4 regions of the Neobacillus pocheonensis genome follow, and region 1 is predicted to be linked to each of the others. Evidence: a T-box and tRNA genes for the amino acid it is inferred to sense, from the RefSeq annotation. Region 1 holds a T-box; the other regions hold tRNA genes.

Region 1 (7,526 bases):
GTCGTCAAAAGAAGCGCGACTTCCGCAAACTTTGGATTACTCGTATCAACGCAGCAGCTCGTATGAACGGTCTTTCTTACAGCCGTTTAATGCATGGCTTAAAGCTTGCTGGTATTGAAGTAAACCGCAAAATGCTTGCTGAATTAGCAGTTAGCGATGCAAACGCATTTGCTGAATTAGCAAACGTTGCAAAACAATCTTTTAATAAGTAATTTTTATAAATGCCATTCTCTTTGATGAGGATGGCTTTTTCTATAAAGGGGGGAAATTGCTGAATGGCAATTTTGATAGCAGCCTATTTAATCATAAATATCGCTGGTCTTGTGATCATGTGGGAAGATAAGAGGCGTGCTAAAAAGCATGAGTACAGAATCCGCGAGAGGACGTTATGGCTAGTGGCACTGTTTGGAGGAGCGGTTGGTACGACAGCAGGAATGCAGTTTTATCGTCATAAAACGAAGCATTTATCGTTTAAACTTGGTTTTCCCATTCTTGCAATACTAGAAATAGTTCTGCTTATAAAAGTCCTAGGAGTGATTTCGTAATGAAACTTGAAAAACTGTTTCAAATGCAAAAAGCTTTGGATACCCATATTCAAGAAAACCATCAGTTGCAAAAAGAAAATTTATTTAGCAGGAAAGTTCTTGCCTTACTCGTAGAAATCGGAGAATTGGCGAATGAAACGAGATGTTTTAAGTTTTGGAGTGTGAAACCTTCCTCGCCAAAGGACGTCATCCTTGAGGAGTTTGTCGACGGTATTCATTTTATTTTATCACTGGGAATTGAATGTGGATTTGACCAGAAGGATTTAAATTTGTCTATGAAGCCATCATCGTTGAGTCCTACAGATCAATTTTTGAAGGTCTATGAAGGAATAAGTCTTTTTCAAACCAGCAAGAGCTTTGAAGATTATAAAACACTATTTGAAGCATACCTGAAATTGGCTTCATTGCTTGGAATCAGCTATGAAGAAATGGAGCAGGCATATTTTCATAAAAATGAAGTAAATTATCAAAGACAGCAAAATAACTATTAGCTGAAAATTTGTTAATTTACTAGTGGATTCGGTATAATGAATGCTGTACATACATAAAAGGGGGTCGAAACAAATGGCAAAATTAGATGAAACATTGTCGATGTTAAAAGAATTAACTGATGCCAATGGTATTCCCGGCAATGAGCGTGCAGTACGCGAAGTCATGAAAAAATACATAGCTCCTTATGCCGATGAAGTCACAACGGATGGTCTCGGCAGTTTAATTGCGAAAAAAGTAGGTAAAGAGGGCGGGCCGCGAATCATGGTAGCTGGTCACCTTGACGAAGTCGGTTTTATGATTACTCAAATTGATGATAAAGGCTTCCTTCGATTTCAAACCGTCGGCGGCTGGTGGGGACAGGTTATGCTTGCACAGCGCGTGACAATTGTTACGAGAAAAGGTGATGTGACAGGGGTTATTGGCTCAAAACCTCCACATATTTTATCACCGGAAGCCCGCAAGAAGCCAGTTGAAATCAAAGACATGTTTATCGATATTGGTGCCTCAAGCCGTGAAGAAGTGATGGAGTGGGGCGTACGTCCTGGTGATATGGTCGTTCCATATTTTGAGTTTACCGTAATGAACAATGAAAAAATGCTTTTAGCAAAAGCTTGGGATAACCGAATCGGCTGTGCGATTGCGATTGATGTCTTGAAGCAGCTTAAGGGTGTTGACCATCCAAACGAAGTGTATGGAGTAGGAACGATTCAAGAGGAAGTGGGTACTCGTGGTGCGCGCACTTCAGCATCTCAAATTGAGCCGGATATCGGTTTCGCGGTGGATGTCGGTATTGCTGGCGATACGCCAGGAATTACTGAAAAAGAAGCCATGAGCAAAATGGGCAAAGGTCCGCAAATTATTTTATATGATGCAACCCTTGTTTCCCATAAAGGCTTGCGTGACTTTATCACAGACCTTGCCGATGAACTGAACATCCCATATCAATTTGATGCCATCCCTGGCGGTGGAACCGATGCAGGTCCAATTCATATTACACATAATGGTGTTCCGGCGTTGGCGATTACGATCGCGACTCGATATATCCATACTCACGCGGCAATGCTTCACCGTGATGACTATGAAAATGCCGTTAAGTTGATTGTTGAAGTGATTAAGCGTTTAGATCGTGAAACTGTTGATAAGATTACGTTTGAATAATATTAAATGTGAGATCCCCGGCTGAGGTTTAGCCGGGGATTTTATTTGTTTCGCAGATAAATGCTGTAGTTTCGCAGATAAATTGGTAATTATCGCAGATAAATCACGGATTTTCACAGATAAACTGTATTTTTCCGCAGATAAATCAAATTTTCCCATAAAAATAGCCGTCAACCGGACTCGATCGACAGCTTTGTAAAAAAATTATTACTTTAACCCGCTTTCCAGGGTTGCAAGCATCTCTTTTTTCTCTTCTTCAGATGAATTTTTCCAAATGACTTCGAACAATACACCAAGACCAGGAAGCATTTTTTCTTCACCATTTTGAATGGCATCAACGATTGTATCTTCTAACTGATCTTGTGAATTTCCGGAAACATTGTGAATAATGGCATTTCGCAAATTTAAATTCATAAACAACACTCCTTTATTAACCTATTCTTTAATATCATTTCTATTTTTTGGTTTTATTATGTATCCTAATTGGGCTATAATGAGAAAATCAATAAAGTAAGGAGATCCAGTTTTGAAACACATTGAATCAGTCAATAATCCTAAAGTAAAACAATGGAAAAAGCTTTTAACGAAAAAAGAGCGGGATCGGTCCGGTACATTCTTAGTAGAAGGCTTTCATTTAGTGGAAGAAGCTCTCAAACAGGGGGAGCAAGTGTTAGAAATTATTGTTTCCGAAAAAGTAGGTGTGCCGCCGCGTTGGGACACTGCCGGTACGCCAGTTACCCTTGTAACCGAAGAAATTTCAAATTCACTTTCGGAGACGGAAGCACCACAAGGAATTTATGCAGTGTGCCGCCAGCCTGATCAAGGGGCTTTAGATGCAAAAACTTACCTGCTCATTGATGCGGTTCAGGATCCAGGCAATCTCGGCACAATGATTCGCACAGCCGATGCAGCGGGAATTGATGCGGTCATCGTCGGCCGAGGCAGCGTCGATATTTTCAACTCAAAAGTTTTAAGGTCGGCACAGGGAAGCCATTTTCACCTGCCGATCATCAGAGGTGACCTGCACGAATGGACCTCTAAGCTGAAAGAAAAAAATATTCCTTTATTCGGAACAGCACTTGAAGGAGCCTCTGCATATACTGATACTTCAACCAATGAATCCTTTGCACTCATTGTCGGGAACGAAGGCAGCGGAGTGAACAACGAACTGCTCGCAAACACCACCGCTAACCTTTATATTCCGATTTACGGTAAAAGCGAATCACTCAATGTGGCTGTTGCTACCGGTATTCTTTTATACTATTTAAAAAAATAACTACAAACTTGTTTGAAACGCCAGAAAAATTATTATATAATATTTAACAATGTTGATAATTTTAAAGACAATGACGGAGAATAGTATCTTGCCTGTTATTCATTTAGGGAGAAAGTGCCGTGACTGAAAGCACTTTTATGGAAATGACAAGAGAATTCACCTCCCGAGTCGGCATCGGGACCATTTTTTATAAAATGTAAAGATGCACCGGCACATGCCGTTATCCGAATGAAGCGAACACTAGTGTGTTATACATATGGTGTTTACAAGGGTGGTACCGCGAATTCAAAACCTCGTCCCTTTCCAGGGATGGGGTTTTTTTATTTTTTTGGCTCTGTTAAACGATTTTGTTTTTTTATACTCTGTTGATTGGAGCGGAAGGCGCTCGACTCCTGCGGGAGTACGGGGCAGGGGAGACCCCACAGGCGCTAATGCGCCGAGGAGGCTCCCTGGCACGCCCGCGGGTTTGCTGAGCGCCTGGAGCGGAAATCAACAGCCAATTTAACAGAGCCAATTTTTTAAAAAAGCTCATTCGACCCATTATCATATTTCCAAAATGTTAAGGAGGAAAAGACATGCAAGAACGTTTAAAGGAATTGCAGGAAGAGGCTATTCAGAAAATTGAACAGTCTGCAGACTTAAAAGAATTGAATGACATCCGTGTTGCTTATTTAGGAAAAAAAGGTCCTATCACTGAAGTATTGCGCGGAATGGGCAAGCTTTCAGCAGAAGAGCGCCCGGTTATGGGAGCACTTGCGAATGAAGTTCGCGAAGCGATTGCGGTCAAAATCGAAGCAAAACAAAAAGGATTAGAGGAAGCAGCAGTCCTTGAAAAACTAGCATCCGAAAGCATTGACGTAACTCTACCAGGACGCCCTGTAAAGGTTGGAAACCACCACCCGCTGACTAGAATCATTGAAGAAATTGAAGATTTATTCATCGGTATGGGATACGAGGTTGCAGAAGGTCCAGAAGTGGAACAGGACTATTATAACTTCGAAGCGCTGAATTTACCGAAAGGCCACCCAGCCCGAGACATGCAGGATTCCTTCTATATTACAGAAGAAATTTTGATGCGTACACACACATCACCAGTTCAAGCACGGACAATGGAAAAGCACCAAGGCAAAGGTCCAATAAAAATTATCTGCCCAGGAAAAGTTTATCGCCGTGATAATGATGATGCGACACACTCACATCAATTCATGCAAATTGAAGGACTTGTGGTCGGCGAAAATATTCGCATGAGCGATCTTAAAGGAACCTTAGAAGTATTTGCGAAGAAAATGTTCGGTGAGGACCGTGAAATCCGCTTACGCCCAAGCTTCTTCCCATTCACAGAGCCATCTGTTGAAATGGATATTTCTTGTAAAATTTGCGGCGGCTCTGGATGCAGCGTATGTAAGCAAACAGGCTGGATAGAGATTCTTGGCGCTGGCATGGTTCATCCAAACGTCCTTGAAATGGCGGGCTATGATTCTAAAAAATACACTGGCTTTGCCTTCGGGATGGGACCAGAGCGAATTGCCATGTTGAAATATGGTGTCGATGATATTAGACACTTCTATACAAACGATGTAAGATTCTTAAAGCAATTCTCGAAACACGAATAATACTAAAAGCGGAAGCCCCTAGGCGCTGTAGCTAGATAATAGGAGGAGATGACGACATGTTCGTTTCATATAAATGGCTTCAGGATTATGTAGATTTAACTGGAGTGTCAGCAGCTGAATTAGCTGAAAAAATTACTAAAAGCGGGATTGAAGTTGAGGGTGTAGAAATCCTTAACAACGGCATAAAAGGTGTTGTTGTCGGCCATGTGGTGGAGCGTGAACAGCACCCAAATGCTGATAAATTAAGCAAATGTCTTGTTGATGTTGGTGAAGGAGAGCCTGTGCAAATCATTTGCGGAGCGCCGAATGTAGCCCAAGGACAAAAGGTTGCGGTAGCAAAAGTTGGAGCAGTGCTTCCAGGTAATTTTAAAATTAAACGGGCGAAACTTCGCGGTGAAGAATCGAACGGCATGATTTGCTCACTTACTGAGCTTGGAATGGAAGGTAAGGTTGTACCAAAAGAGTATTCTGAGGGAATCTTTGTTTTCCCTGCGGATACTGAAGTTGGTATTGATGCACTTGCACAATTAAATCGTGATGATGAAGTTCTTGAGTTAAGCTTAACTCCTAATCGCGCCGATGCATTAAGTATGCTGGGTGTTGCATATGAAGTGGCTGCGATTTTGGGCCGGGACGTAAAGTTACCAGAAACTGACCTGCAGGCATCTTCTGAAAAAGCATCTGACTATGTGAAAGTTGTTGTAGAAGCAAAAGAAGATAACCCTTTATATGTAGCAAAAATGATCAAAAATGTAAAAATTGGCCCATCACCGCTTTGGATGCAAACACGCTTAATGTCAGCGGGAATCCGTCCACATAATAATGTGGTCGATATTACGAACTATATTCTTTTAGAATACGGCCAGCCGCTTCATGCGTTTGACTATGATCGTTTAGGGTCAAAAGAAATACTTGTACGTCGTGCTGTTGATGGTGAAAAGTTTGTTACTCTTGACGATGTTGAACGAACATTAACTTCCGAACATCTTGTGATTACCAACGGTGTAGAGCCTGTTGCTCTAGCAGGTGTAATGGGTGGAGCCAATTCAGAGGTTACTTCAGATACAACTACTGTGCTACTAGAGGCAGCATACTTCAGCGGGGGTGCTGTGAGAAAATCATCTAAAGACCACGGTTTACGAAGTGAAGCAAGCGCCCGTTTTGAAAAAGGTGTCGATCCTAACCGTGTTAGTGCTGCGGGTGACCGTGCCGCTTACTTAATGGCGAAGTACGCAGGCGGGGAAGTTTTAGAAGGTACGTCAGAAGTTGATACACTTACTGTTGAACCAGCGGTTGTTTCAATTACGCTTGAAAAAATCAATCGTGTACTTGGAACAGACCTTGTGATGAAGGACGTAAAGGAAATCTTCGACCGTCTGCAATTTGAGGTTTCAATTGAGGGAGACCTAGTTACAGTAACGGCACCAACACGTCGCGGCGATATCAGAATTGAAGAAGATCTTGTTGAGGAAGTAGCCCGTCTATACGGATACGACAACATTCCCAAAACATTGCCAATAGGTTCTTCAACTCCTGGCCGCTTATCTGCTTACCAGAAGAAACGACGGATTGTGCGTCAATACCTTGAGGGAGCAGGCCTATATCAAGCCGTAACGTATTCCTTAACTAGTGAAGAGAAAGCTAGTCAATTTGCGATTGAAAAGCGTGATACAATCCGCTTAGCAATGCCAATGAGTGAAGAGCGCAGCATCCTTCGTTTAAGCATCCTGCCGCAGTTATTAGAGGTTTTAAAATATAATAGTGCCCGTCAAAACGATAGCTTAGCAGTATATGAAACTGGGGCAGTTTTCTTAGCGAATGGTACGGATGTATTACCGGAAGAAAAAGAGCATTTAGCTGGAGCGGTTACCGGTCTTTGGCATTCCCATTCTTGGCAAGGAGAGAAGAAGGCAGTAGACTTCTTCGTTGTTAAAGGAATTTTAGAAGGAATGTTTGCGAAACTTGGCCTTGCAGAACGCGTTGGGTATGTTCAGGCACAAGTGGAAGGCATGCATCCAGGCCGTACAGCAGAAATTTTATTGAACGGTGTGAAAATCGGCTTTGTTGGCCAAGTACACCCAAGCGTTCAGAAAGATCTCGATTTGAAAGATACGTATGTATTCGAACTTTCATTAAAAGCTGTTCTTGAGGCAGACGCACCGGTATTACAGTACGAAGCCATTCCACGTTTCCCATCAATCACAAGAGACATTGCCCTTGTGGTAAACAAAGAAACTGTGTCAGGCACGCTGAAAGAAATTATCCTGACGGCAGGTGCGCCTCTTCTGAAAGAGGTTCAGGTGTTTGACTTGTATGAAGGCGATAAAATGGAAGAAGGCAAGAAGTCGATTGCATTCTCATTAAAATATGTAGATCCTGAGCGTACTTTGACAGATGAAGAAGTAACGAAGGTACATGAACAAGTGCTTGAGGCTTTAAAAG
Region 2 (7,526 bases), on a different contig from region 1:
TACCGAACACGGAAGTTAAGCTTCTAAGCGCCGATGGTAGTTGGGGCAGGCGCCCCTGTGAGAGTAGGACGTTGCCAGGCTAAGCCCCTATTGGGGCTATTATTTTGCACATTTTACATTTTGGCCCCTTGGTCAAGCGGTTAAGACACCGCCCTTTCACGGCGGTAACACGGGTTCGAATCCCGTAGGGGTCACCAAAGTTTTTTCGTGATAGCGAAAATAATGTTCATTAATTTGGAGGATTAGCTCAGCTGGGAGAGCATCTGCCTTACAAGCAGAGGGTCGGCGGTTCGATCCCGTCATCCTCCACCAGAATTTTTTCGCGAAAGCGAAAATAATTTTCATTATGTGCCGGTTTAGCTCAATTGGTAGAGCACGAACGAATAGGCTCCTTGAATAGTCTTCAGCATACTGACCGAGCTGCTGCTTGCATATGCTTTCTGAGGTCAGGATGACGAAAACTATCCAGCGAGTTCAAAATATATATTAACTCAACATTACGCCGGTTTAGCTCAATTGGTAGAGCAACTGACTTGTAATCAGTAGGTTGGGGGTTCAAGTCCTCTAGCCGGCACCATTAATACTTTTTGCTTTTTTTGAGCATCTGACTTACAACAATTTAGTTGTAGGAAATCATCTAAGTATGAGCCATTAGCTCAGTCGGTAGAGCATCTGACTTTTAATCAGAGGGTCGAAGGTTCGAGTCCTTCATGGCTCATCAAAGTTTTATCCTATCAACATGGGGCCTTAGCTCAGCTGGGAGAGCGCCTGCTTTGCACGCAGGAGGTCAGCGGTTCGATCCCGCTAGGCTCCACTTATATGGAGGAATACCCAAGTCTGGCTGAAGGGATCGGTCTTGAAAACCGACAGGCGGGTCAAACCGCGCGGGGGTTCGAATCCCTCTTCCTCCTCCATTATAATACTATTACTTAAATCGTCGCGGGGTGGAGCAGTCCGGTAGCTCGTCGGGCTCATAACCCGAAGGTCGCAGGTTCAAATCCTGTCCCCGCAATTTGGTCTGGTAGTTCAGTTGGTTAGAATGCCTGCCTGTCACGCAGGAGGTCGCGGGTTCGAGTCCCGTCCAGACCGCCACTTTTATCCCAGTAGGTAACTCTACTGTTGATATATAGATTAAGTGTGGCTCAGTAGCTCAGTCGGTAGAGCAAAGGACTGAAAATCCTTGTGTCGGCGGTTCGATTCCGTCCTGAGCCACCATTACTGATTATTCCGCAGTAGCTCAGTGGTAGAGCTATCGGCTGTTAACCGATCGGTCGTAGGTTCGAGTCCTACCTGCGGAGCCATTTTATTTTTTGATATAGCTAATAATGATACAAAAGTCGATTTCCTGAAAAGGGAAATCGGCTTTTTTGCATATCTATGAATTTATTTCCTGACATCCTCGGTCACAACAAAAGAGATGCTTCTAGTAGTAGACTCTTTCTTCATCATAGGCCATGAGCATTAAAACTTTAACAAAAAATCCGCATTTATGTATATGCTTGTTCGAACACTTACAAGTAAATTGAATAAATTAATAGTATCTGATAGAGAAAGGAGTGATATCATCGATGGGAAATAAAAAAGAAAAGGATTCTAGTAAAAAAAGCAGTAAAAAAAGTAATGAAGTACGAAATGATGTTGATGTTGAAAATATGAATAAAAACAAAAACAACAACGAAGCAGAAAATGATACAGACGTTTCTTTAAAAGACAAAAATATGAACTCTGCGAAAGCAAATATTTCTAATAGCGGCAATTCAAGTGTTTATATTGACATTAAGGTTGATAGTGAATCTCGTGCAAAAGTACGTTCAAAATCAAATGCGGATTCAGAGCAGGAACAGGAGCAAAAGCAGGACCAAAAGCAGGACCAAAAGCAAAAACAAAAAGATAAAGAAAAAGACAAAGAAAAAGACAAAGAAAAAGATAAAGACAAAGACAAAGAAAAAAATAAAGATAAACATAAATACTAATATCATGGATAGTCGGTTCTAGGGATGCTGGATACTATTATCTGGTATCCCCTTTATGATTTTAAGGAGGGTGGAAAATGGATAAATCAAACGAGAATCGCTTAAAAAGTTTGGTTAGAAATAGCGGTAACTCCGATGTAGATTTAACTGTCAATGTAGATATTGATACAAAAGCAATTGCATATGGAATGTTGTGCAGTTTATATGCTAAAGGTGAATTAACAGAATTAGAACTTGAAAGGGCCATTCAAAAACTGGATAGGTTAATTGAAAGGGGTAAGAGAAATCAGAATTCGACTACTACCTCTTCTGAAAATCAATCTAAATCATTCGATGCCCCCGAGCAGACTAGAAGAAGAAGTTGGTTTTAATAGACCAGGCGACCACAGGGACGGTTCTCACGGCTTTTTTAAGCCATGAGAACCGTCCCTGTGGAGTTTTATGATTAAAATAAATGGTATACGACGGAATATTTAAGGATTTATGGATGAATAATATGGAAAAAAAGGAATATGGGAAAAAATGCAGATTAAGTTAAGTTTTGTTTCCATTGTGTTCGTTATTTTACTTTCTGTTGGTCTTTTTGCTCATGTTGAAATTATTCCCGCCCTGTTAGCTGTGGTTAAAAGAGGTGCATGGGTCAGTATCCTATTAACCATCATTGTGCTTCCGATATGGATTTATTTGATTTATAAGATTGTTTCCATCCTAAACGAGCGGTCGATTATTTATCTATTAAGAGATCATGGGAGCTTGTTCAGTTATTACACTCTTCTTTTTCCATTGGCTATCTATATGTTAATAGACGCTTTTGTTACGGCGAAGGATATTATCTATTGGTCGCAATTGAGCTATATGCAAGGATTTAGCAGTTTTATGCTTACGAAACGAAGTGTATTCCACTTACTTGAAAAGCCAAGTAATCGGTGGGGATATCTATCAATTTGAGGATTATATGCATCGATTTATGCACGGTGACTGGAAGAAGTTTCAAAACAGCGGGAAATTCCCTGTATTAAATAAGGAAGACATTCATGTGAAAATCGTACCACTTAAAAGCATTAACAAAATTAATTCGGGCATTGAATCCTTCCTAAACAAGTAGATCGACTTCCATGGATTATATCTCAGGGGGACGGTTCCTGTGGCAGACAATAACCTCATTAAAATCCAGGAGAACCGTCCCTCTGGCACTAACTGGAACTTTTGACCTATATAACACAATAATATTTTAGTTATATTTAACCATTGATAATAGTTTGAATATTAAATAAAATTAATCCAACCCATCAGACAGGTGAGACATGTAAGACGCATAAGACAGGTAAGTACATAAGACAAGTAAATTGAATGGGGTGCTGAGCATGTCGAAAAAAGTTAGTAGTCTTGTAACTGAATATGTATTAGAGGAAATTAAGAAAGGGACGTTCAAGGTAGGTGATAAACTACATTCGGAACGTGAGCTGATGGAAACATTGAAGGTAGGCAGATCCTCCGTGAGAGAAGCCTTAAATAGCCTGGTGGATATGCAGGTCGTGGAGAAGCGCATGGGGATTGGCGTATTTGTCAAAAAAACGGATTTTAGCGACATCGTCCACAAGCATGTTGTGTCCGCTCTGCTCGATCCGAAAAGTTCTCGAGAACTCATGGAGTTTCGTTTGATGCTTGAAGTTGAAATTTGCGGAAAAGCAGCGGAAGTGGCAAAAGATGAGGACTTTGTTCAAATGGAGCAATCCCTGGAAATGATGAAGAGAGCGATCCAAATGAATTTACCTATTCTCGAAGCGGACCAAAAATTTCACCAAGCCATTGTCCATGCGACAAGAAATCAGGTTTTAATGAAAGTCTATGAATCAATTACAGATTTTCTTACCTCAGCTAAAAGAGAAATGCTTTTGATTTCGGATAAGCTAACTACTATCCAATTCCACGAGAAAATTTATCGGGCAATCAAAGAGCATAATGTCGAGCAAGCGAGACAAATGATGAGGGAACATTTGTATGACGTAGCCATTCGTTATGAAAAGCTGCATGAAAAATGGGAGAGAGAAGAGCAGCAGCGGGAGAAAACAGAACAACAATAAGAACTCATAGGTAACCATTTTTTTTGAAAAGAAATTTCAGAAAATAAATATTTTTCAGATTTAGATAGTGGCTTAAAAATAAAAAATAATCATAATTGGGGTTGAAATTATGTTAAGTAAAAAGGCTCGATTTACATTTGCAACAGCTATTATAGGATCGATGATCGCCATGACCGGATGCAGTGGGGGGAATCAGTCTGCATCGACTGGAAAATCTGCTGAAAAGCCTGCGGCTTCCACGCCAGCCGGCAAAAAAGTGATTAACATCAGTCTAAAAGCGGATCCGCCAAGCTTAGATCCTAGCCAATCCAATGCTCTCGTTGATCGCCAAGTTCAAAACAGCATCTATGATAAACTTTTTGACCTCGACAAGGATGGAAAAATTGTCCCTGTCCTAGTCGATTCCTATGAGGTTTCTCAGGATGGAAAGGTGTATACCTTTAAATTAAAGACTGGAATTAAGTTTCATGACGGTACTGAATTTAATGCCGAGGCTGTAAAGTTCAACATCGAGCGTGATAAAGCAGACAATTCCCGTCGTAAGAATGAAATGAATTTTGTCCAAAAAGTTGATGTCATCGATCCGCAAACAGTGAAGGTTGAACTATCTGAACCATTCTCTCCGTTTATTTCGATCCTTACCGATCGTTCAGGAATGATGGTATCTCCTGAAGCGGTGAAGAAGTATGGCGATGATTACTTGAACCACCCTGTAGGAACAGGTGCCTATGTTTTCGTGGAACATGTTAATGGCGACCATGTTACGTTGAAAAAGAATGAAAACTATTGGAATGGTAAAGTAAACATTGATGAATTGAATTACAAAGTATTTACGAACGGTACAGCAGCAGTGCAAAACTTAAAATCTGGTCAACTTGATTTCATAGATGAAGTTCCGACAAAGGAAATTAAAGGATTAGATAATAATCCGACTGCAAAAGTGGTTGCTAAAGCCGGAATGGCTTACCAAGGGTTCTACCTGAACACCAAACAAGAGCCATTCACGAATAAGTTCCTTCGCCAAGCAGTAAATAAGGCAGTTGACCGTGACGCTTTCATCAAAGTAGTCCTTGACGGCTTTGGAACACCTGCAAACTCTCCGTTCGGACCAGGTAACTTGGCATTTGGAGATTCGGATAAAGTGGAAAAGCCAAATAAACAAGAAATTAAGGACTTGCTGGCCAAGGGTGGAAAGCCAGATGGATTCAGCTTTAAATTACAAATCGGTACCTCTCCTGTCAATGAACAGTTCGGGGCTGTTATTCAGAACATGTTAAAGCCTTACGGAATTCAGGTAGAACTAGAGAAAGTCGAGTTTGGTACGATGTTGGAAAATGGGGCTAATCATAAATTCCAAGCGCTTCAACTCGGATGGTCAGGACGTCCCGATCCAGATCAAAGCTTCTTCGATTTCGTCGTAACCGGTCAGCCAAACAACTATGCGTCTATTTCAAACCCAGAATTGGACAACTTGGCTAAGCAAGCTCGAGTTGAATTGGATCCAGTCAAGCGTAAGGCGATTTATGATCAAGCGATGGAAATTGTCCATGATGAATCTGAATACGTGCATATTTACCATGACTTCAACCGTTTTGGTGTCTCTAAGAAAGTTACAGGCTTTGAATATATACCAGACGGCATCATCCATACACAAAAATTAGACAAGAAATAAGATCCTTTTGAAAACACGATGAGGAGGAGAAGGACATGAAATTTCTCGTAAGGCGTTTGCTGTTGACCATTCCGATTCTCTTCCTAGTGTCGGTTCTGACCTTTTCTCTGATCCATTTGATCCCGGGTGATCCAGCCCGGGTCATTCTTGGTCAAGAGGCGACACCAGAAGCCTATCAATCACTTCGGGCAGAATTAGGATTGGATAAGCCTATTGTTGTTCAGTACTTTACCTGGGTCGGGCATGTGTTGACAGGAAATCTGGGAATATCGATCATGGATCGGGTTCCTGTCACCGAACTGATTTCCCAACGATTGCCTGCTACGGTTGAATTAACGATTGGTACCTTTGTGGTCGCATTACTGATTGCTTTTCCTGCTGGTATCCTTGCTGCCGTTAGAAGAGGAACTGCCCTTGACTATACCAGTACATTTGTTGCCTTGGGCGGGATGAGTATCCCCAGCTTTTGGCTGGCGATGATGGCAATTATTTATTTTTCTGTTCATTTAGGCTGGCTTCCGGCCTCTGGTTATGTTTCGATTGCACAAAATCCGGTACAGAATTTGATGGCCATGATTTTACCTTGTTTGGCCACAGGTCTTCGGGAATCGGCGGTACTAATGAGAATGCTTCGCTCTTCATTGCTCGAGGTAGTCAATATGGATTTTGTCCGTACCGCTAAAGCGAAAGGGCTAAATGAAGTGAAGACCATTTTAGGACATGTTCTCCGCAATGCGATGATTCCGGTTGTTACTACCTCCGGATTGATGATTGCCGGACTTCTTGGCGGATTGGTGATTACCGAGTCGATTTTCTCCATTCCGGGATTTGGCCGACTCATCGTAGAATCTGTTTTTAAACGTGATTATGTAACCGTACAAGGAGCTATCTTAGTATCTGCCGTATTGGTTGTTGGTGTAAATCTAGTCGTTGATTTGCTTTATGCCGTGATCGATCCTCGAATCAAAGCGGGCAAGGGGGTTTCATAATGAAGACATTCAAAAAGTTTTTGCGGTCAGGATTAGGCGTTTTCGGTGGGGTTATTATTCTTTCTTTGATTCTAATGGCAATTTTTGCTCATCAATTGGCCCCTTTTGATCCGAACGCCCAAGACTATAATGCTATTCTTTTGCCGCCTGGCGGGGAGCATTTTTTTGGAACGGATGATTTAGGACGGGATATCTTCTCCCGAGTCGTTTATGGAGCCCAAATTTCGATTAAAGCAGCGTTATTATCTGTAGGCATTGCTATCCTCATTGGTGTTCCGATTGGGCTTCTTGCCGGATACTTTGGCGGATTCTGGGATGAATGGGTGGTCATGCGTTCCGTTGATGCCATGCAGGCCTTCCCATTCCTTATCTTGGCACTGGCGATTGCCGCTGTGTTGGGAAATGGATTTGGAAATGCGATGATCGCCATTGGGATTGGGTTTGCCCCCGCTTTTATCCGGATTACAAGAGGACAGGTACTGCAGCTTCGCAATATGGAATATATTCATGCGGCCAAAGCGACAGGCGTCAAAGATCTTCGCATTATTTTCAGTCATATCCTGCCGAATGCCCTTAATCCAATTATCATTCAAGCCACTCTGGCTATGGCATCAGGAATTCTTGCAGAAGCCTCCTTATCCTATTTAGGATTAGGCGTGCAGCCGCCAACTCCATCATGGGGCAGCATGCTGAACCAGGCCCAAACCATCATGACCGAGTCTCCGTATGCGACTATTTTTCCTGGAATGGCCATCTTTTTGGTTGTTCTCGGATTTAATCTGCTAGGTGACGGATTACAGCAAACCTT
Region 3 (7,526 bases), on a different contig from region 1:
CTTTCGTTAAAATCGGATTTTCCTTTAAAAATAATTGCTTCCATACGTCTGTCTTTAATAAATTCATGCTGGTAGAGAAATAGTTTTCAATTGAATCAATCATAACGGCATAACCGTTATATTCATAATGGCAAACCGTGTATTGATGATCAAAATCTTGGACGACATCCTTCATACATGTGTACCCTGTTTCGTTTCTCGTTTCAATCAATTCTATTAATAACGATGTTTTAATTAAATACATTTCCATTGAGCCGCCATCTTTATGATGGATTTCAGTAATATCGCAGGAAGACTGTAGATGCCAATCGAGGATTGGTCTAAAGTTCATATTAAAAACCGTATAACAATTGGAGATAATCGCATACTCTTGAGTGCTTCGCTTGAAAAAGTCAAGATTAGCCGCAAAATGCTCAAACGATCCAATTTTATTTCCATCGTTATCGACAATCGGTGATGGGAAAAAGAATAAACCATCACGCTTTCGGTTTAAGTCCCAATTTTTTCCTGACCCTAAGTGATCCATTAATGAGCGGTACTGCATTTTTGGAAAAATAGCAACGCTTCGAATGCCTGAGTTGACCATATTCGAAAGTACAAAATCAATGATGCGGTAGCGTCCAGCAAACGGAAGTGCTGCCAGGGAACGGTGTGTTAATAAATCTTCCAAATCATCATGGTATGTGGTGGCATCAATGACGCCTAATAGCTTTCTTTTCACGACTTTAGTCCCTCCTGTAATCTATTAAAAATTGCAGATAATGCTGACACTCTAGTGGTTATACTGACTGAATAATCCAGCCGTTTATTAATAAGCAGGATACAACCCGCTAAGCATTTCTTGGGTTACAAGAATAATTTCGTCATCGAAGGAGCGGATAACCGTTCCGTCTGGTACTTGCACATCGCACGGCACAATTGCTTTTTCAATTAGGCAGTTATTGCCAATGATGGCATCTGGCATGATGACCGATTCTTTAATAGAGGAACCTTTTCCAACCGTTACACCCTGAAAAAGAACAGATTTGTCGATTTCCCCTTCAATCGTACATCCTTCATTAATAAGTGACTCTTTGACAACCGCATCCGGAGAAATATATTGCGGCGGTTGATTTGGATTAACCGAATAGATTCTCCAGTCGTAATCAAACAAGTCTAAATCACATTCTTCTTTTAATAAATCCATGTTTGCCTCCCAAAGGCTTTGAACCGTACCGACGTCCTTCCAATAGCCTTTAAACGGATATGCATATAGCTTTTTATTTTCTTCTAAAAGAAGTGGAATGACATCCTTACCAAAATCATGACTGGAATCAGGATTCCGTGCATCCATTTCTAAATATTCTTTGAGTGTATTCCAACTAAAAATATAAATGCCCATGGAAGCAAGATTATTTTTTGGGTCGCTTGGTTTTTCCTCAAATTCTACTATTCTCAAATCCTCGTTCGTATTCATAATCCCAAAACGGCTCGCCTCGACCCATGGAACTTCAATTAAGGAAATGGTGACATCTGCCCTTTTTTCAATATGATATTCAAGCATGCTTTCATAGTTCATTTTGTAAATATGGTCCCCTGACAGGATTAAAACGTAATCAGGCTGATATTGCTTGAGATAGTTCAAGTTCTGATAAATAGCACTTGCTGTGCCCGTATACCATTTGACTTCGGAAGATTCCGCATACGGAGGTAAAACGGTTACCCCGCCATCCTTCCGGTCCAAGTCCCAGGCACTACCAATTCCAATATACGAATTTAAAAGAAGCGGCTGATATTGTGTTAAAACTCCAACGGTATCAATGCCAGAATTGGCACAATTGCTCAACGTAAAATCGATAATTCGGTACTTTCCTCCAAACGGTACAGCAGGCTTCGCTAAATCCTTTGTCAGCGAATTAAGTCTGCTTCCTTTTCCCCCTGCCAACAACATTGCTACGCACTTCTTCTTTGCCATTTCCCTTTCTCTCCTTTCGTTTTTTAACCGGTCTTAAGATATGAAAACCAAATGGTGCTATTGTTAAGTTAACGGAGTATGGTTTACCATGGAATGGTTCCTCTATAGCCTTGATGGTCTTTTTATTGATTAAACCTTTCCCTCCGTATTCTTCTTGATCACTATTTAAAATTTCCCGGTACTCACCAGGTTGATTAACCCCTATTTTATAGTCAGGGTAGCCTACACCTGTAAAGTTACAAATGATGACTAATGTATCTTCTTCTTTTTTTCCTTTACGAATAAAGGAAAAAATCGATTGATTACTGTTATTGACATCAATCCATTCAAATCCATCGTGTTGGTGATCTAGTTCATAGAGCGGTTTCGAGCGCTTATAAACCTTAGTCAATACTTTTACATATGAATTTAAATTACGATGCATGTCATATTCCAGTAAGTTCCAATCTTGTTGTTCTTTATCTTTCCATTCTGCAAATTGTCCAAGTTCAAAGCCCATAAATAATAATTTCTTACCTGGGTGTGCAAACATAAAGCCAAGCAATAGCCTTAACTGGGCAAATTTTTCCCAATATTCTCCCGGCATCTTATCTAAAAGCGACTTTTTACCATGAACGACTTCGTCATGTGAAAACGGGAGCATAAAGTTTTCTGAATAAGCATATAAAAGTGAAAAAGTTACCTTGGAGTGCACATGTGCCCGTGAATATGGAGGAGTTTCCATATATTCAAGCATGTCATTCATCCAGCCCATATTCCATTTATAGTCGAAGCCTAGACCCCCATAGCTAACTGGGGTTGTTACATTAGGGAAATCGGTGGAGTCCTCTCCAATCATTAAAAAGTGAGGATGATATTCATGGACTTCCTTATTTAATTTCTGTAAGAAATTGATTCCAAATGGATTTTCACGTTTCTCATTAGTTCCATTCGGCCAATAAATGATATTGGCAACCGCATCCATTCGAAAACCATCGATGTGGAAATTATCTATCCAAAAATGTGCGTTGGAAATGAGGAAGCTTTGCACCTCACCTTTACCAAGGTCAAAGTTGGCTGTTCCCCATATAGCATTTTCTCTATCGCCTTCATAGTGATAGGAATAAATATGTGTACCATCAAATCGATATAATCCATGGGCATCCTTGCAATAATGGCCAGGAACCCAGTCAAGGATGACACCTATTCCATGCTGATGACATTGGTCTACTAAATAGCGGAATTCATCTGGTGTACCATACCTGGATGTAACCGAGAAGTACCCTGTTCCTTGGTAGCCCCACGAGGCATCGAGAGGATGTTCAACAAGGGGTAATATTTCTATGTGGGTAAATCCATGTTCAATTACATAGGGTATAAGCTCTGAAGCTAGTTCTTCATATGTAAGGAAATCACCATTTTGTTTTTTCCTCCAAGACCCTAAATGAACCTCATAAATGACGGCAGGCTCTGATAAAAAGTTTCGGGCCGTTCTCCTGTTCATCCATTGGTTATCCTGCCAATTATAGTTGTCTAAAGGATAAACTATGGATGCGGTTTTGGGCCTTAATTCAGAATAAAAGGCGTATGGATCGGCTTTTAGTAGCCTTTCTCCAAATTGTGTTACTATTTCATATTTATATACGCTACCTTCGAGGTTTTGATTAATGATGATAATCCAAACCCCTTCATCATTTACTTTTTGCAATTCATACCCTTCACCATTCCAGTTATTAAAATCCCCAGTGAGCCTCACCTGAAAGGCATTAGGGGCCCATACGCAAAATCGTGTATATACTTTATCGGAATTCTTAAAGATATGAGCGCCAAAAAGCTGATGACTTTGGAAGAAATTTCCCTCGTGAAAAAGGTGTAGCTGATACTCAGTCGGAAACAATGTATTCACTGTCATGGCTCTCCTCATTCCCATTGAAAATATGTATTTCAAAGTCCAATTATAAGTGCAAATGAATAATATTCCTCGAAAAACTTTTTTATCTTTTCTGACAATAACCGCTATTTGCCGCCACTCATCGACACACTTCGACAGTATTAGACATAAAACAATCTTTTATCTTTCTGAAATCGACAAAAAAATATAAAGTTTTTTTATGAAATAGGTGAAGAATTATTATTTAATTTTAGGTCGTTTGATAATCTCTTGTGCTAGTACAACATTATTATTGTAAGCGTTATCAACGTTTTCTGTTATATTTTAAGTTGTTGGGTTATTATTTTAAAATAACAATCTTTTATTGGATTGCATGATATTATTTCGATATAACTTTTTAAACGTTAACAAATAATTCATACTTTTCTTTATATTCCATGGTTTATTAATTATGATTTATATAGAGTTTTCATAAGGAGAGGAAGTTTGATATGCCGTTTAAAACTAGGACAGAATCAAATGAATTAAAACTGCTGCGAATTTTAAACACACGGATGGATTTATCTGCAGAAGTGAAAAAGCACTACTTGAATCTTGAGAAAGGATATGAAGGGGAAGTAAAGTTTGATTTGTTGACAGAAAAGCTTCAGAGTGAGTGTTTTATTTTAAACGATTTGCTGTTAAAGCTGAATAATTCGAATGTTCAAATTGATACAACGATTATCTTTCAACAAACAGTAAACTTTTTTGAAGTAAAAAATTTTAATGGCGACTTTACCCTTGAAAATGGTATTTTTAAAAAAATTAAAGGAAAAGAATATCAAAATCCCGTAGATCAGGTGAATCGCGGCAAATCCTTTCTTCGGCCATTACTCAAAGACCTTGGATGCAATTTACCCATTGAAGCAAATGCTGTATTTATTAACCCCGAGTTTACCTTGTATCATGCTTCCCCAAACCTGCCATTTATCTTTCCATCACAATTAAATCTTTACATGAAAAAATTAAATATAAGACAGTCAAGTCTTAATCATCAGCATAAGCTGCTTGCTGAAAAACTAGTTTTTTTGCATCAGACAAAATCTCCATTTTCAATTCAGCCAGAATATGAATACAAAAATTTTCATAAAGGTTTTACCTGTGGGACTGCAGAACGTTTAACCTATCTATTTCATCAGATAAAAGGATTATAGTTTGTGGTGATTGCGGGTATGAAGAAAGGATTGAGAGTGCCATTTTACGTTCTGTAGAGGAAATAAAACTATTGTTTCCAGAAATAAAAATCACTACCAATATTGTTTATTATTGGTGTGGCAGCGTGGGAACTAAAAAGAGGATCAGCAGGGTTCTTTTAAGAAACTATGATGTAAAAAGATTGGGTCGATGGTCATGGTACGAATGAAATATTTTTCCGAGACAAAGATTCAATAGCCTTTATTGTGGACTCAGTACCTCTTTTGGTTTCACCGTGTCCTCTATAGCCTTCATCGTGGACTCGGTGTCTCTCTTTTGATTTCACCGTGTCCTCTATAGCCTTCATCGCGGACTCGGTGTCTCTCTTTTGGTTTCACCGTGTACTCAATTACCTTAATTACTGATTCAATATTTTTTCATAACAGGTCCTGTCTTTAAATAAACACTAAATAATTGAACTCTATATTTACTCTCATAATATTATTAATTAATTGAAGTATTTTAAGTCTTTAAGCACAAAAAAACTGATGACTTTATATCATCAGTTTTTTTGTATGACCCCTACGGGATTCGAACCCGTGTTACCGCCGTGAAAGGGCGGTGTCTTAACCGCTTGACCAAGGGGCCAAAAAAAATAAATGGCAGAGAAGAAGGGATTCGAACCCTCGCGCCGGTTACCCGACCTACTCCCTTAGCAGGGGAGCCCCTTGAGCCACTTGGGTACTTCTCTATATGGCTCCGCAGGTAGGACTCGAACCTACGACCGATCGGTTAACAGCCGATAGCTCTACCACTGAGCTACTGCGGAATATTGGTAAGTTATTTTGCTTTTGCAAAAAACTATGGTGGGCCTAAATGGACTCGAACCATCGACCTCACGCTTATCAGGCGTGCGCTCTAACCAGCTGAGCTATAGGCCCATTAATAATGGAGCGGGTGATGAGAATCGAACTCACAACATCAGCTTGGAAGGCTGAGGTTTTACCACTAAACTACACCCGCATATTACATGGGGCGACTGAAGGGAATCGAACCCTCGAATGTCGGAACCACAATCCGATGCGTTAACCACTTCGCCACAATCGCCATAATAAAAGTTATTTGAAATTAAAATAAATGGTGGCTCAGGACGGAATCGAACCGCCGACACAAGGATTTTCAGTCCTTTGCTCTACCGACTGAGCTACTGAGCCATTTCCATTTAAATGGCGGTCTGGACGGGACTCGAACCCGCGACCTCCTGCGTGACAGGCAGGCATTCTAACCAACTGAACTACCAGACCAAATTGCGGAGGCAGGATTTGAACCTGCGACCTTCGGGTTATGAGCCCGACGAGCTACCAGACTGCTCCACCCCGCGACGGTAAAAATTAATTATTTGCTTCAAAAGATAATATGGCGGAGGAAGAGGGATTCGAACCCCCGCGCGGTTTAACCCGCCTGTCGGTTTTCAAGACCGATCCCTTCAGCCGGACTTGGGTATTCCTCCATATTATATAAAGCTACTGGTGGACCTTGTAGGACTCGAACCTACGACCGGACGGTTATGAGCCGTCTGCTCTAACCAGCTGAGCTAAAGGTCCAAGTTAAAGTTCTAATGAAATTACATTTGGTAGCGGCGGAGGGGATCGAACCCCCGACCTTACGGGTATGAACCGTACGCTCTAGCCAGCTGAGCTACACCGCCATAAGTTAAATTAAGATTAAATTGGTGGAGCCTAGCGGGATCGAACCGCTGACCTCCTGCGTGCAAAGCAGGCGCTCTCCCAGCTGAGCTAAGGCCCCGAATTGATGTGAAGTACATGGTCGGGAAGACAGGATTCGAACCTGCGACCCCTTGGTCCCAAACCAAGTGCTCTACCAAGCTGAGCTACTTCCCGTAATATTAATGGCGCGCCCGAAAGGAGTCGAACCCATAACCTTCTGATCCGTAGTCAGACGCTCTATCCAATTGAGCTACGGGCGCTTTATTAAAACAAGTGGTGCCGAGGACCGGAATCGAACCGGTACGGTAGTCACCTACCGCAGGATTTTAAGTCCTGTGCGTCTGCCAGTTCCGCCACCCCGGCAATCATGGAGCGGAAGACGGGATTCGAACCCGCGACCCCCACCTTGGCAAGGTGGTGTTCTACCACTGAACTACTTCCGCATATTTAAATTAAATGGTGCGGGTGAAGGGAGTCGAACCCCCACGCCTTGCGGCGCCAGATCCTAAGTCTGGTGCGTCTGCCAATTCCGCCACACCCGCATATTCAATTAATGGTGAGCCATGAAGGACTCGAACCTTCGACCCTCTGATTAAAAGTCAGATGCTCTACCGACTGAGCTAATGGCTCATCGTAAGATGATTATAAAAAGTGGTGCCGGCTAGAGGACTTGAACCCCCAACCTACTGATTACAAGTCAGTTGCTCTACCAATTGAGCTAAACCGGCAAATAATGAAAATTATTTTCGCTATCACGAAAAAATTATGGTGGAGGATGACGGGATCGAACCGCCGACCCTCT
Region 4 (7,526 bases), on a different contig from region 1:
TTCATATACATTCTATTTTGTTTTTCAAGCATTTTGCCCATCTGCTCTGTCCAGCGGTCTCTTCTTTTTCCGCCTGTTCTTTGATTATAGTAGTTAGAAATCAGATCATCATATTCTTCAAGCTGACGGTCATAAATTTCTGGATCTTGTTCATATTCGTCCTCATGGTAAATATGTTCAAACGGAAGCCTTGGTTTTCGGTCTGTCTGTTTTGTGGGATATCCAACAGCTAGTCCAAACAAAGGAATTACACGCTCTGGTGTTTTTAATACCTTTTGAACCTCTTCCAGCTGATTGCGAATACCACCTATGTAACAAATTCCTAGTCCCAGAGATTCCGCAGCAATAGCGGCATTTTGTGCTGCTAGCGAAGCATCGATGAGAGAAACCATAAATTTCTCCGTACTTTCAATCGATAGGCTCACATCTTTTTGTTCTTTTTCTCCAATAAGGGTATGGCGAAACAGGTCTGCACAAAAAACAAAAAAATGTCCGTTTTTCTCTACATATTCTTGGTTGCCTGCTAGTTCAGCTAACTTTCTTTTCTTCTCCTTATCCTTTACACCAATGATTGAGTAAGCTTGAATAAAGCTTGAGGTTGATGCTGATTGGGCACACGATACAATTGTCCTGATTTGCTCGTTAGTTAAAGGCTTGTCCTCAAAGTGCCGGAGTGAGCGATGATTAAGAATGGTTTCAATAACGTTGTTCATATCTTTGTTCCTTTCTATAAACGAAAGGAGGTCCCTAATAATAGGCCTCCTTTGTTTACTTTAAATGGGCATAGTCTTGCTGGCGCAGTGCTTCATAAATTAGTATTGCTGCTGTATTGGAGAGGTTTAGTGAGCGAATGTTTTCATTCATTGGAATCCTTAAACTAACCTCTTTATTTTTTTCAATAACGTCCTTTGGAAGACCCGTCGTTTCACGCCCAAAGATAAAATAATAATCTTTCTCTGGATTGCTGTAATCAAAACTACTATGCGGCTTTTGTCCAAATTTTGTTAGGTAGAAAAATTCCCCGCCAGCATTTTTTTCGTAAAACTCCTCTAATGAATCATAATATACAATATTTACATGCTCCCAATAATCCAAGCCCGCTCTTTTTAACATCTTATCATCTGTTGAAAAGCCGAGTGGCCGAATCAAATGTAAATTGGTATCGGTTCCTGCACAAGTTCTGGCAATATTTCCTGTATTAGATGGGATTTGTGGTTGATATAGTACTACATGTATGGACACGAATTTCACCTCAGATAAATAACTCTATAAAAAATTATACCACTATGTTGACTGCTTTCAACATTAGTGCCTCAATCGAGGATATGGTAAAACTTATATTTAATATTCGGTGTATAGGCTGAAGAATCCTCATATGCCCAATATCTCATTCGGCTATTGTACGTGTGTGCATTAACTAACGGCATTCCATTTGCATCCTTAGCCGTGATAATCGTATTGTGGTTGAACCTGCCATCCCCTTCAAAATCATAGCAAATTACATCTCCTAATACCAATTGGTCAGGACTACTAACTTGCTTTGCCCTTAAACCGATTGTTGAGTTAGATAAATACAATCTTAATGAGTTAGCAATGGCCCAACTAAAACTCCAGTTATGATTTTGCATCCACCATCCAGCACCACGGCTCGGGTAGCCTCTCATAGGCGCTCCGCCTACATGGAGACATTGGGAGATAAAATTCGTACAATCATTTTCAAACTTTTTATAGGCAGGATTATAGCTATTCCACCAGCGTTCAGCATATTGAATTGCTTTTAAGCGGTTATATTGAAAACTTAAGCGGTCATGGTTATCAGCAATGAAAGGCTGAGAATCCCCCACATGTAGGGATCCATTTTCTACAGGCTTTATCTCCCCATCCATTATTAATGTTTCCTTATAAAATTTGGCTAATCTTTCTTCAACTTCTTCCTCCATGTAAAGATTGCCTTTTTGTTTAATTAAATATTGATAATGTGCATTGTATCTTATAGATTGGAATTCCTCTTCATTCGTTTTTTCGATAATCCTTCCAGCTGCCTTCACTTTCACGATTTCTGCAGACCTTTTTGCTAATGATTCTAGTTTCCTCTCTGCTTTTGAAAAATAATCCTTAGGACTTCTATGGTTCGCAACAAATTGCTGTGCCCTTTTTTCAAATAGTTCCTGAAGAATTTCACGCATTTTCTTCACCCCTTTCCTTTCATACATATGAAAGAAGATGAAAAAAAAGAGCGAAACCCTTTGGCCGCTCCGATAGATCAATTTTTAAAGCTTAATCCTTTTTCAATCTCAATTTGCACTTCTATGTCGGTTTCCTGCTCTTTTGCCTTTTTCAATGCTGCATTTGCGGTTTCACCGCCAATTTTACCAAGTGCCCAGGCTGTCGTCCCTTTTATTGCAGCGCTTGGTTCATTTTCTAAAATGGTAATTAAATCGGGGACTGCCGTTTCATCCTTAAAATGGGCAAGAGCGATAATGGCATTCCGTTGAATTGGCTTTTTCCCTCTCCACGATCCTGCTACAGAACCAAACTGATTTTTAAATTCACGGTTACTTAATTTTAATATCGGTCTTAATAATGGTTTTGCAATCTCAAGGTCTGGCTCCATTTCTTTATGAAAATGAAAGTTTTTTCCCTTATTATGAGGACAAGCTGTTTGGCAGGAGTCACAGCCATAAATGCGATTTCCAATCTTTTCTCTAAACTCATCTGGAATAATTCCTTTTGTTTGCGTTAAAAATGAAATACAACGTTGTGCATTAATTTGCCCTCCCTGGATCAATGCACCTGTTGGGCAGGCTTCCAAACATTTTGTGCAGGTCCCACATTGATCTTCTATTGGTGTATCTGGCACAAATGGGATGCTGGTAATCATTTCACCTAAATAAACATAGGAGCCAAATTCAGGGGTGATAATGGCGCAGTTTTTCCCGCTCCAGCCAATTCCTGCTCTTTCTGCAACCGCACGATCTGAGAGCTCGCCTGTATCGACCATTGATTTTAAACGAGCTTCCGGTACCTTTGATAAAATAAACTCTTCCAGCTTTTGGAGCCTGTCTTTGAGAATATGATGATAATCCAGGCCCCATGAAGCCCTGCTAAAAATCCCTCTTCTTTCTCCCTTTTTACTTTCAACCCGTTCATTCATTTTGGAAGGATATGCGAGGGCAATCGAAATAATGGATCTAGGTTCTTCCAGAAGATTAGATGGATTAACTCGTTTCTCAATATCAGGCTCTTCAAAACCAGATTGGTATCCAAGTTCTTGTTGTTTTGTTAGTCGATTTTTCAACTCAGTGAATGGGTCAGCGCTAGTAAAACCGATTTTATCAATACCGATTTCTTTACTGTAAGCAATAAGTTCCTCTTTCAATTTGTTAATCTCCACTTTTTTCCCCACCCTTCCCGAATATTGATCTATTTTAGAGGTCGTTTAATTATTGTTAGGACATCACTTTATGATAAACTATTTTCAATGATTTTTGGAGGTGGGAATGTTGGAAATTCAAGTTTCATCAGACCTTTTCATGGAGATTCCTAATTTTAAATTAGGCGTTATCGAATATAAGGGGATTACGGTTGGTGATTCACCACAAATGCTTAAGGGACGACTCCAGATGTTTCAGGAGTCTATATTTTTTGAATTAGAGGATAAAACGGTAACGGATTTTCCCGGCATTAAAGAATGGCGTTCTATTTTTAAAAAGCTTGGCAAGGATCCAAATCGGTACCGTCCTTCTGCGGAGGCTCTTTTCAAGAGGATTCAAAAGCAAAATTATCTTTCATCTGTTCAAAGTGCAATTGATATTAATAATTTTTTCTCGTTACAATATCAAGTTCCTATCGGTATTTACGATCTGGATTGTTTGGAAGGACCTGTGGAGGTTCGGGTAGGTGTGGAGGGCCAGGAGTACATTGGATTAAATGGTCGCTCTAATTCATTGGACCGGCTTATAATAGCATCTGATTTGATTGGACCGTTTGGGAGTCCTTTCGTTGATTCTGTAAGAACACCAGTAACCTTAGATACCAAAAATGCTCTTCAAATTATTTATTTGAGACCATCAACAGATTTGGAAAATGCTAATAGACTGACGGAATCGTTAATGAATATGTTTATTCAAATACACGGCGGAGAAGGTACGTTTCGAGTTTTGGGTTGATAATAAAAAAACGCAATGCATCGTTCTCCATTGAAACGGTACACTGCGTTAGTTAATATGTATGGAGCGGGTGATGAGAATCGAACTCACAACATCAGCTTGGAAGGCTGAGGTTTTACCACTAAACTACACCCGCATTTATATACAAGATTTAAATATCGTGTTGACTTTTATAATATTAAACCCAATTCTTCATAAAGTCAAGTGATATCTGCAGTTTTTGTCGAATAAAATAGAAAAACATAATTTATGGGAAACAACATGCGTTCATAGTGCCCAGGACTTACTAAAAAGTAATCCTCCGGGCACTATCAATGGCTCAGAGTGCCCGGTGCTGTACTCAAACATGTCTCCCAATCCAATTGATAATATCAGCATAAACATCTTCTTTATTCGTTTCATTCAATATCTCATGACGAGCACCTTCATACAACTGATAAGTTACATCTTCAATTCCTGCCTGTTGATATGCCTTAAATGTTTTCAAAACACCTTTGGCATTACTTCCAACAGGATCTTCCCTGCCAGAAATTAAGAAGATTGGTAATTTAGTAGGAATCATCTTAAGGTTTTCTGGTTTATTAATGGATTCAATTCCTGTAAGTAAATCATTAAAGAAACCTGAAGTGAATATTCCACCACACATAGGATCCTCAATATACTTATCAACTTCTCGGTCTTCCCTACTTAACCAATCAAATTCTGTACGGGTGGGTTTGAAACCTTTATTATAACTTCCAAACGTCAAATTATTTAACAGTGAGCTAGGTGTCTGAGGTCCCTTCTTTCTCATTTCCCTTGCAGCAATTAGCTGGCCGATTTTCCCCATGATTCCAGGATTACCACCAGTCCCACTCAATATTACACCAGCTAGATTATCCCCATATAACTGAATATACCGTCTTGATAAAAATGAACCCATACTATGCCCAAATAAAATAATTGGGACATCGGGATATTCTTTTTCTATTCTGGTGGTGAGTAGATGCATATCGCGTACTACTTTTTCAAATCCCTGCTCATCTGCAAAATAGCCGCTGCAATTATTTAATTGAGCAGTTATTCCATGTCCACGATGATCATTGCCATATACAATGAAGTTATGGGAAACTAATTCGTTTGCAAAATTATCATAACGCTCTATATGCTCGGCCATTCCATGAGCAATTTGAATAATTGCATTTGGCCTTGTTTTACTTTCTGAATCCCATTTTCTCGTAAAAATTTCAACACCATCATCTGATTTAAAGGTAAATGATTTCATGGCACCCATCCTTTATACGAGTGTTTATTATAGAAAAAAACTCCCGCATTTGCTCATTATAAAGAACATTGTGTGAGTCTCGTTTTCTCTTAAACATTAATAAACTTAACCTGAATATAAAAGAGGGATAAAAAATTGTCAATTACTTTTGAAATTTAGATACAATCCAAAATAAAAAACGCTTCTCATAAAAATGAGAAACGTTTTTGTGATACCGGTGGTCGGGGTCGAACCGACACTCCAGAGGAACACGATTTTGAGTCGTGCGCGTCTGCCAATTCCGCCACACCGGCGTAATGAAATTGTTTTAATAAAGCTAATGCCGAGGACCGGAATCGAACCGGTACGGTAGTCACCTACCGCAGGATTTTAAGTCCTGTGCGTCTGCCAGTTCCGCCACCCCGGCTAAATATAATAACCTGTTCTAAACTAAACTAAACATAAAAATTATGGAGGCGGCAACCGGATTCGAACCGGTGGTAAAGGTTTTGCAGACCTCTGCCTTACCACTTGGCTATGCCGCCATATAATTATTGGAGCGGAAGACGGGATTCGAACCCGCGACCCCCACCTTGGCAAGGTGGTGTTCTACCACTGAACTACTTCCGCGAAAATGGCTGGGCTAGCTGGATTTGAACCAACGCATGTCGCAGTCAAAGTGCGATGCCTTACCGCTTGGCTATAGCCCAATGTTAAAACAAATTAGAAATATTTTTATTGAAAATATTATGGGGCGACTGATGGGAATCGAACCCACGAATGCCTGAACCACAATCAGGTGCGTTAACCACTTCGCCACAATCGCCACAATATAATTGGCAGGGGTAGTAGGAATTGAACCCACACCAAAGGTTTTGGAGACCTTCGTTCTACCTTTAAACTATACCCCTATAAATGGTGGAGGGGGACGGATTCGAACCGCCGAACCCGGAGGGAGCGGATTTACAGTCCGCCGCGTTTAGCCACTTCGCTACCCCTCCACATATAATATACACAATACAATTTATGGTGCCAGCAATATAGAATCAAATGGTGGCTCAGGACGGAATCGAACCGCCGACACAAGGATTTTCAGTCCTTTGCTCTACCGACTGAGCTACTGAGCCATATTAAATCAATTTCCTACAATTAATATGAGGTAAGGCCTTTGCTCAAAAGAACTCTCGTTCTTTCTCGCAGATTGCCTCTGAAGCTTAATCGATGATGTAAGCAATCTGCTCTACCGACTGAGCTACTGAGCCATATTAATAAATTCTATTGAGCCATTTCCATTTAAAATGGCGGTCTGGACGGGACTCGAACCCGCGACCTCCTGCGTGACAGGCAGGCATTCTAACCAACTGAACTACCAGACCGTATTGCGGGGACAGGATTTGAACCTGCGACCTTCGGGTTATGAGCCCGACGAGCTACCGGACTGCTCCACCCCGCGACGATTAAAATATTTTATGAATTATGGTGGAGGATGACGGGATCGAACCGCCGACCCTCTGCTTGTAAGGCAGATGCTCTCCCAGCTGAGCTAATCCTCCAAATTTATGAAAGTTATTTGGTGACCCCTACGGGATTCGAACCCGTGTTACCGCCGTGAAAGGGCGGTGTCTTAACCGCTTGACCAAGGGGCCATATCAGTAATTTAAATGGCGGAGAGCAAGGGATTTGAACCCTTGAGACAGGGTTACCCGCCTACACGATTTCCAATCGTGCTCCTTCGGCCACTCGGACAGCTCTCCATATAAATGGCTCCGCAGGTAGGACTCGAACCTACGACCGATCGGTTAACAGCCGATAGCTCTACCACTGAGCTACTGCGGAATAATTATAGTGTAACAGCCTGGCAACGTCCTACTCTCACAGGGGCGCATGCCCCAACTACCATCGGCGCTGAGAAGCTTAACTTCCGTGTTCGGTATGGGAACGGGTGTGACCTTCTCGCCATTATTACCAGACCATTTATACGACACTATTTTATTATAATGTCTTTTTAATATTTTTCAAGAGGTAATTTTAAAAAATTTCATTCCCTCAAAACTAGATAATCCAGAAGAAGTTTGTAAAAACGAGTTCACCTTGTTCATATTGCTATGACTTGG

The links. The T-box of region 1 lies ahead of pheS (phenylalanine--tRNA ligase subunit alpha). A T-box ahead of a tRNA ligase gene usually reads a tRNA of that ligase, here a tRNA-Phe.
Region 2: it has a tRNA-Phe gene. The T-box ahead of pheS (phenylalanine--tRNA ligase subunit alpha) is inferred to sense a tRNA for this amino acid. The anticodon was not compared.
Region 3: it has a tRNA-Phe gene. The T-box ahead of pheS (phenylalanine--tRNA ligase subunit alpha) is inferred to sense a tRNA for this amino acid. The anticodon was not compared.
Region 4: it has a tRNA-Phe gene. The T-box ahead of pheS (phenylalanine--tRNA ligase subunit alpha) is inferred to sense a tRNA for this amino acid. The anticodon was not compared.

The regions. Positions count from the first base shown of each region.
Region 1 covers NZ_JBCNAD010000035.1:29,674-37,199, reverse strand. The annotation lists gene rplT (50S ribosomal protein L20) at 1-212, shown strand, start outside; gene ABES02_RS19710 (DUF1294 domain-containing protein) at 276-545, shown strand; gene ABES02_RS19705 (dUTP diphosphatase) at 545-1,036, shown strand; gene ABES02_RS19700 (M42 family metallopeptidase) at 1,110-2,195, shown strand; gene sspI (small acid-soluble spore protein SspI) at 2,403-2,609, opposite strand; gene ABES02_RS19690 (TrmH family RNA methyltransferase) at 2,722-3,471, shown strand; T-box leader at 3,533-3,775, shown strand; gene pheS (phenylalanine--tRNA ligase subunit alpha) at 4,047-5,084, shown strand; gene pheT (phenylalanine--tRNA ligase subunit beta) at 5,141-7,526, shown strand, end outside.
Region 2 covers NZ_JBCNAD010000017.1:76,429-83,954, reverse strand. The annotation lists partial or broken rRNA gene rrf (5S ribosomal RNA) at 1-80, shown strand, start outside; tRNA gene ABES02_RS08680 (tRNA-Glu) at 123-197, shown strand; tRNA gene ABES02_RS08675 (tRNA-Val) at 237-312, shown strand; tRNA gene ABES02_RS08670 (tRNA-Thr) at 502-577, shown strand; tRNA gene ABES02_RS08665 (tRNA-Lys) at 646-718, shown strand; tRNA gene ABES02_RS08660 (tRNA-Ala) at 742-814, shown strand; tRNA gene ABES02_RS08655 (tRNA-Ser) at 822-914, shown strand; tRNA gene ABES02_RS08650 (tRNA-Met) at 939-1,012, shown strand; tRNA gene ABES02_RS08645 (tRNA-Asp) at 1,016-1,092, shown strand; tRNA gene ABES02_RS08640 (tRNA-Phe) at 1,140-1,215, shown strand; tRNA gene ABES02_RS08635 (tRNA-Asn) at 1,227-1,301, shown strand; gene ABES02_RS08630 (hypothetical protein) at 1,569-1,973, shown strand; gene ABES02_RS08625 (hypothetical protein) at 2,051-2,344, shown strand; gene ABES02_RS08620 (hypothetical protein) at 2,496-2,921, shown strand; gene ABES02_RS08615 (FadR/GntR family transcriptional regulator) at 3,338-4,057, shown strand; gene ABES02_RS08610 (ABC transporter substrate-binding protein) at 4,167-5,729, shown strand; gene ABES02_RS08605 (ABC transporter permease) at 5,765-6,718, shown strand; gene ABES02_RS08600 (ABC transporter permease) at 6,718-7,526, shown strand, end outside.
Region 3 covers NZ_JBCNAD010000006.1:94,274-101,799, forward strand. The annotation lists gene ABES02_RS02685 (sugar phosphate nucleotidyltransferase) at 1-721, opposite strand, end outside; gene ABES02_RS02690 (glucose-1-phosphate adenylyltransferase) at 809-1,954, opposite strand; gene glgB (1,4-alpha-glucan branching protein GlgB) at 1,896-3,845, opposite strand; gene ABES02_RS02700 (nuclease-related domain-containing protein) at 4,316-5,017, shown strand; tRNA gene ABES02_RS02705 (tRNA-Glu) at 5,574-5,645, opposite strand; tRNA gene ABES02_RS02710 (tRNA-Ser) at 5,658-5,748, opposite strand; tRNA gene ABES02_RS02715 (tRNA-Asn) at 5,752-5,826, opposite strand; tRNA gene ABES02_RS02720 (tRNA-Ile) at 5,862-5,938, opposite strand; tRNA gene ABES02_RS02725 (tRNA-Gly) at 5,947-6,020, opposite strand; tRNA gene ABES02_RS02730 (tRNA-His) at 6,029-6,104, opposite strand; tRNA gene ABES02_RS02735 (tRNA-Phe) at 6,136-6,211, opposite strand; tRNA gene ABES02_RS02740 (tRNA-Asp) at 6,225-6,301, opposite strand; tRNA gene ABES02_RS02745 (tRNA-Met) at 6,305-6,378, opposite strand; tRNA gene ABES02_RS02750 (tRNA-Ser) at 6,415-6,507, opposite strand; tRNA gene ABES02_RS02755 (tRNA-Ile) at 6,525-6,601, opposite strand; tRNA gene ABES02_RS02760 (tRNA-Met) at 6,629-6,705, opposite strand; tRNA gene ABES02_RS02765 (tRNA-Ala) at 6,728-6,803, opposite strand; tRNA gene ABES02_RS02770 (tRNA-Pro) at 6,822-6,898, opposite strand; tRNA gene ABES02_RS02775 (tRNA-Arg) at 6,908-6,984, opposite strand; tRNA gene ABES02_RS02780 (tRNA-Leu) at 6,999-7,087, opposite strand; tRNA gene ABES02_RS02785 (tRNA-Gly) at 7,093-7,167, opposite strand; tRNA gene ABES02_RS02790 (tRNA-Leu) at 7,182-7,266, opposite strand; tRNA gene ABES02_RS02795 (tRNA-Lys) at 7,279-7,354, opposite strand; tRNA gene ABES02_RS02800 (tRNA-Thr) at 7,377-7,452, opposite strand; tRNA gene ABES02_RS02805 (tRNA-Val) at 7,491-7,526, opposite strand, start outside.
Region 4 covers NZ_JBCNAD010000012.1:16-7,541, reverse strand. The annotation lists gene nfsA (oxygen-insensitive NADPH nitroreductase) at 1-713, opposite strand, end outside; gene trmL (tRNA (uridine(34)/cytosine(34)/5-carboxymethylaminomethyluridine(34)-2'-O)-methyltransferase TrmL) at 769-1,242, opposite strand; gene ABES02_RS06715 (amidase domain-containing protein) at 1,314-2,186, opposite strand; gene queG (tRNA epoxyqueuosine(34) reductase QueG) at 2,264-3,394, opposite strand; gene ABES02_RS06705 (B3/B4 domain-containing protein) at 3,504-4,169, shown strand; tRNA gene ABES02_RS06700 (tRNA-Gly) at 4,232-4,305, opposite strand; gene ABES02_RS06695 (lysophospholipase) at 4,510-5,433, opposite strand; tRNA gene ABES02_RS06690 (tRNA-Leu) at 5,646-5,726, opposite strand; tRNA gene ABES02_RS06685 (tRNA-Leu) at 5,754-5,839, opposite strand; tRNA gene ABES02_RS06680 (tRNA-Cys) at 5,884-5,957, opposite strand; tRNA gene ABES02_RS06675 (tRNA-Gly) at 5,968-6,042, opposite strand; tRNA gene ABES02_RS06670 (tRNA-Gln) at 6,048-6,122, opposite strand; tRNA gene ABES02_RS06665 (tRNA-His) at 6,163-6,238, opposite strand; tRNA gene ABES02_RS06660 (tRNA-Trp) at 6,250-6,323, opposite strand; tRNA gene ABES02_RS06655 (tRNA-Tyr) at 6,329-6,413, opposite strand; tRNA gene ABES02_RS06650 (tRNA-Phe) at 6,464-6,539, opposite strand; tRNA gene ABES02_RS06645 (tRNA-Asp) at 6,712-6,788, opposite strand; tRNA gene ABES02_RS06640 (tRNA-Met) at 6,792-6,865, opposite strand; tRNA gene ABES02_RS06635 (tRNA-Val) at 6,890-6,965, opposite strand; tRNA gene ABES02_RS06630 (tRNA-Glu) at 6,984-7,058, opposite strand; tRNA gene ABES02_RS06625 (tRNA-Ser) at 7,075-7,166, opposite strand; tRNA gene ABES02_RS06620 (tRNA-Asn) at 7,174-7,248, opposite strand; rRNA gene rrf (5S ribosomal RNA) at 7,266-7,382, opposite strand.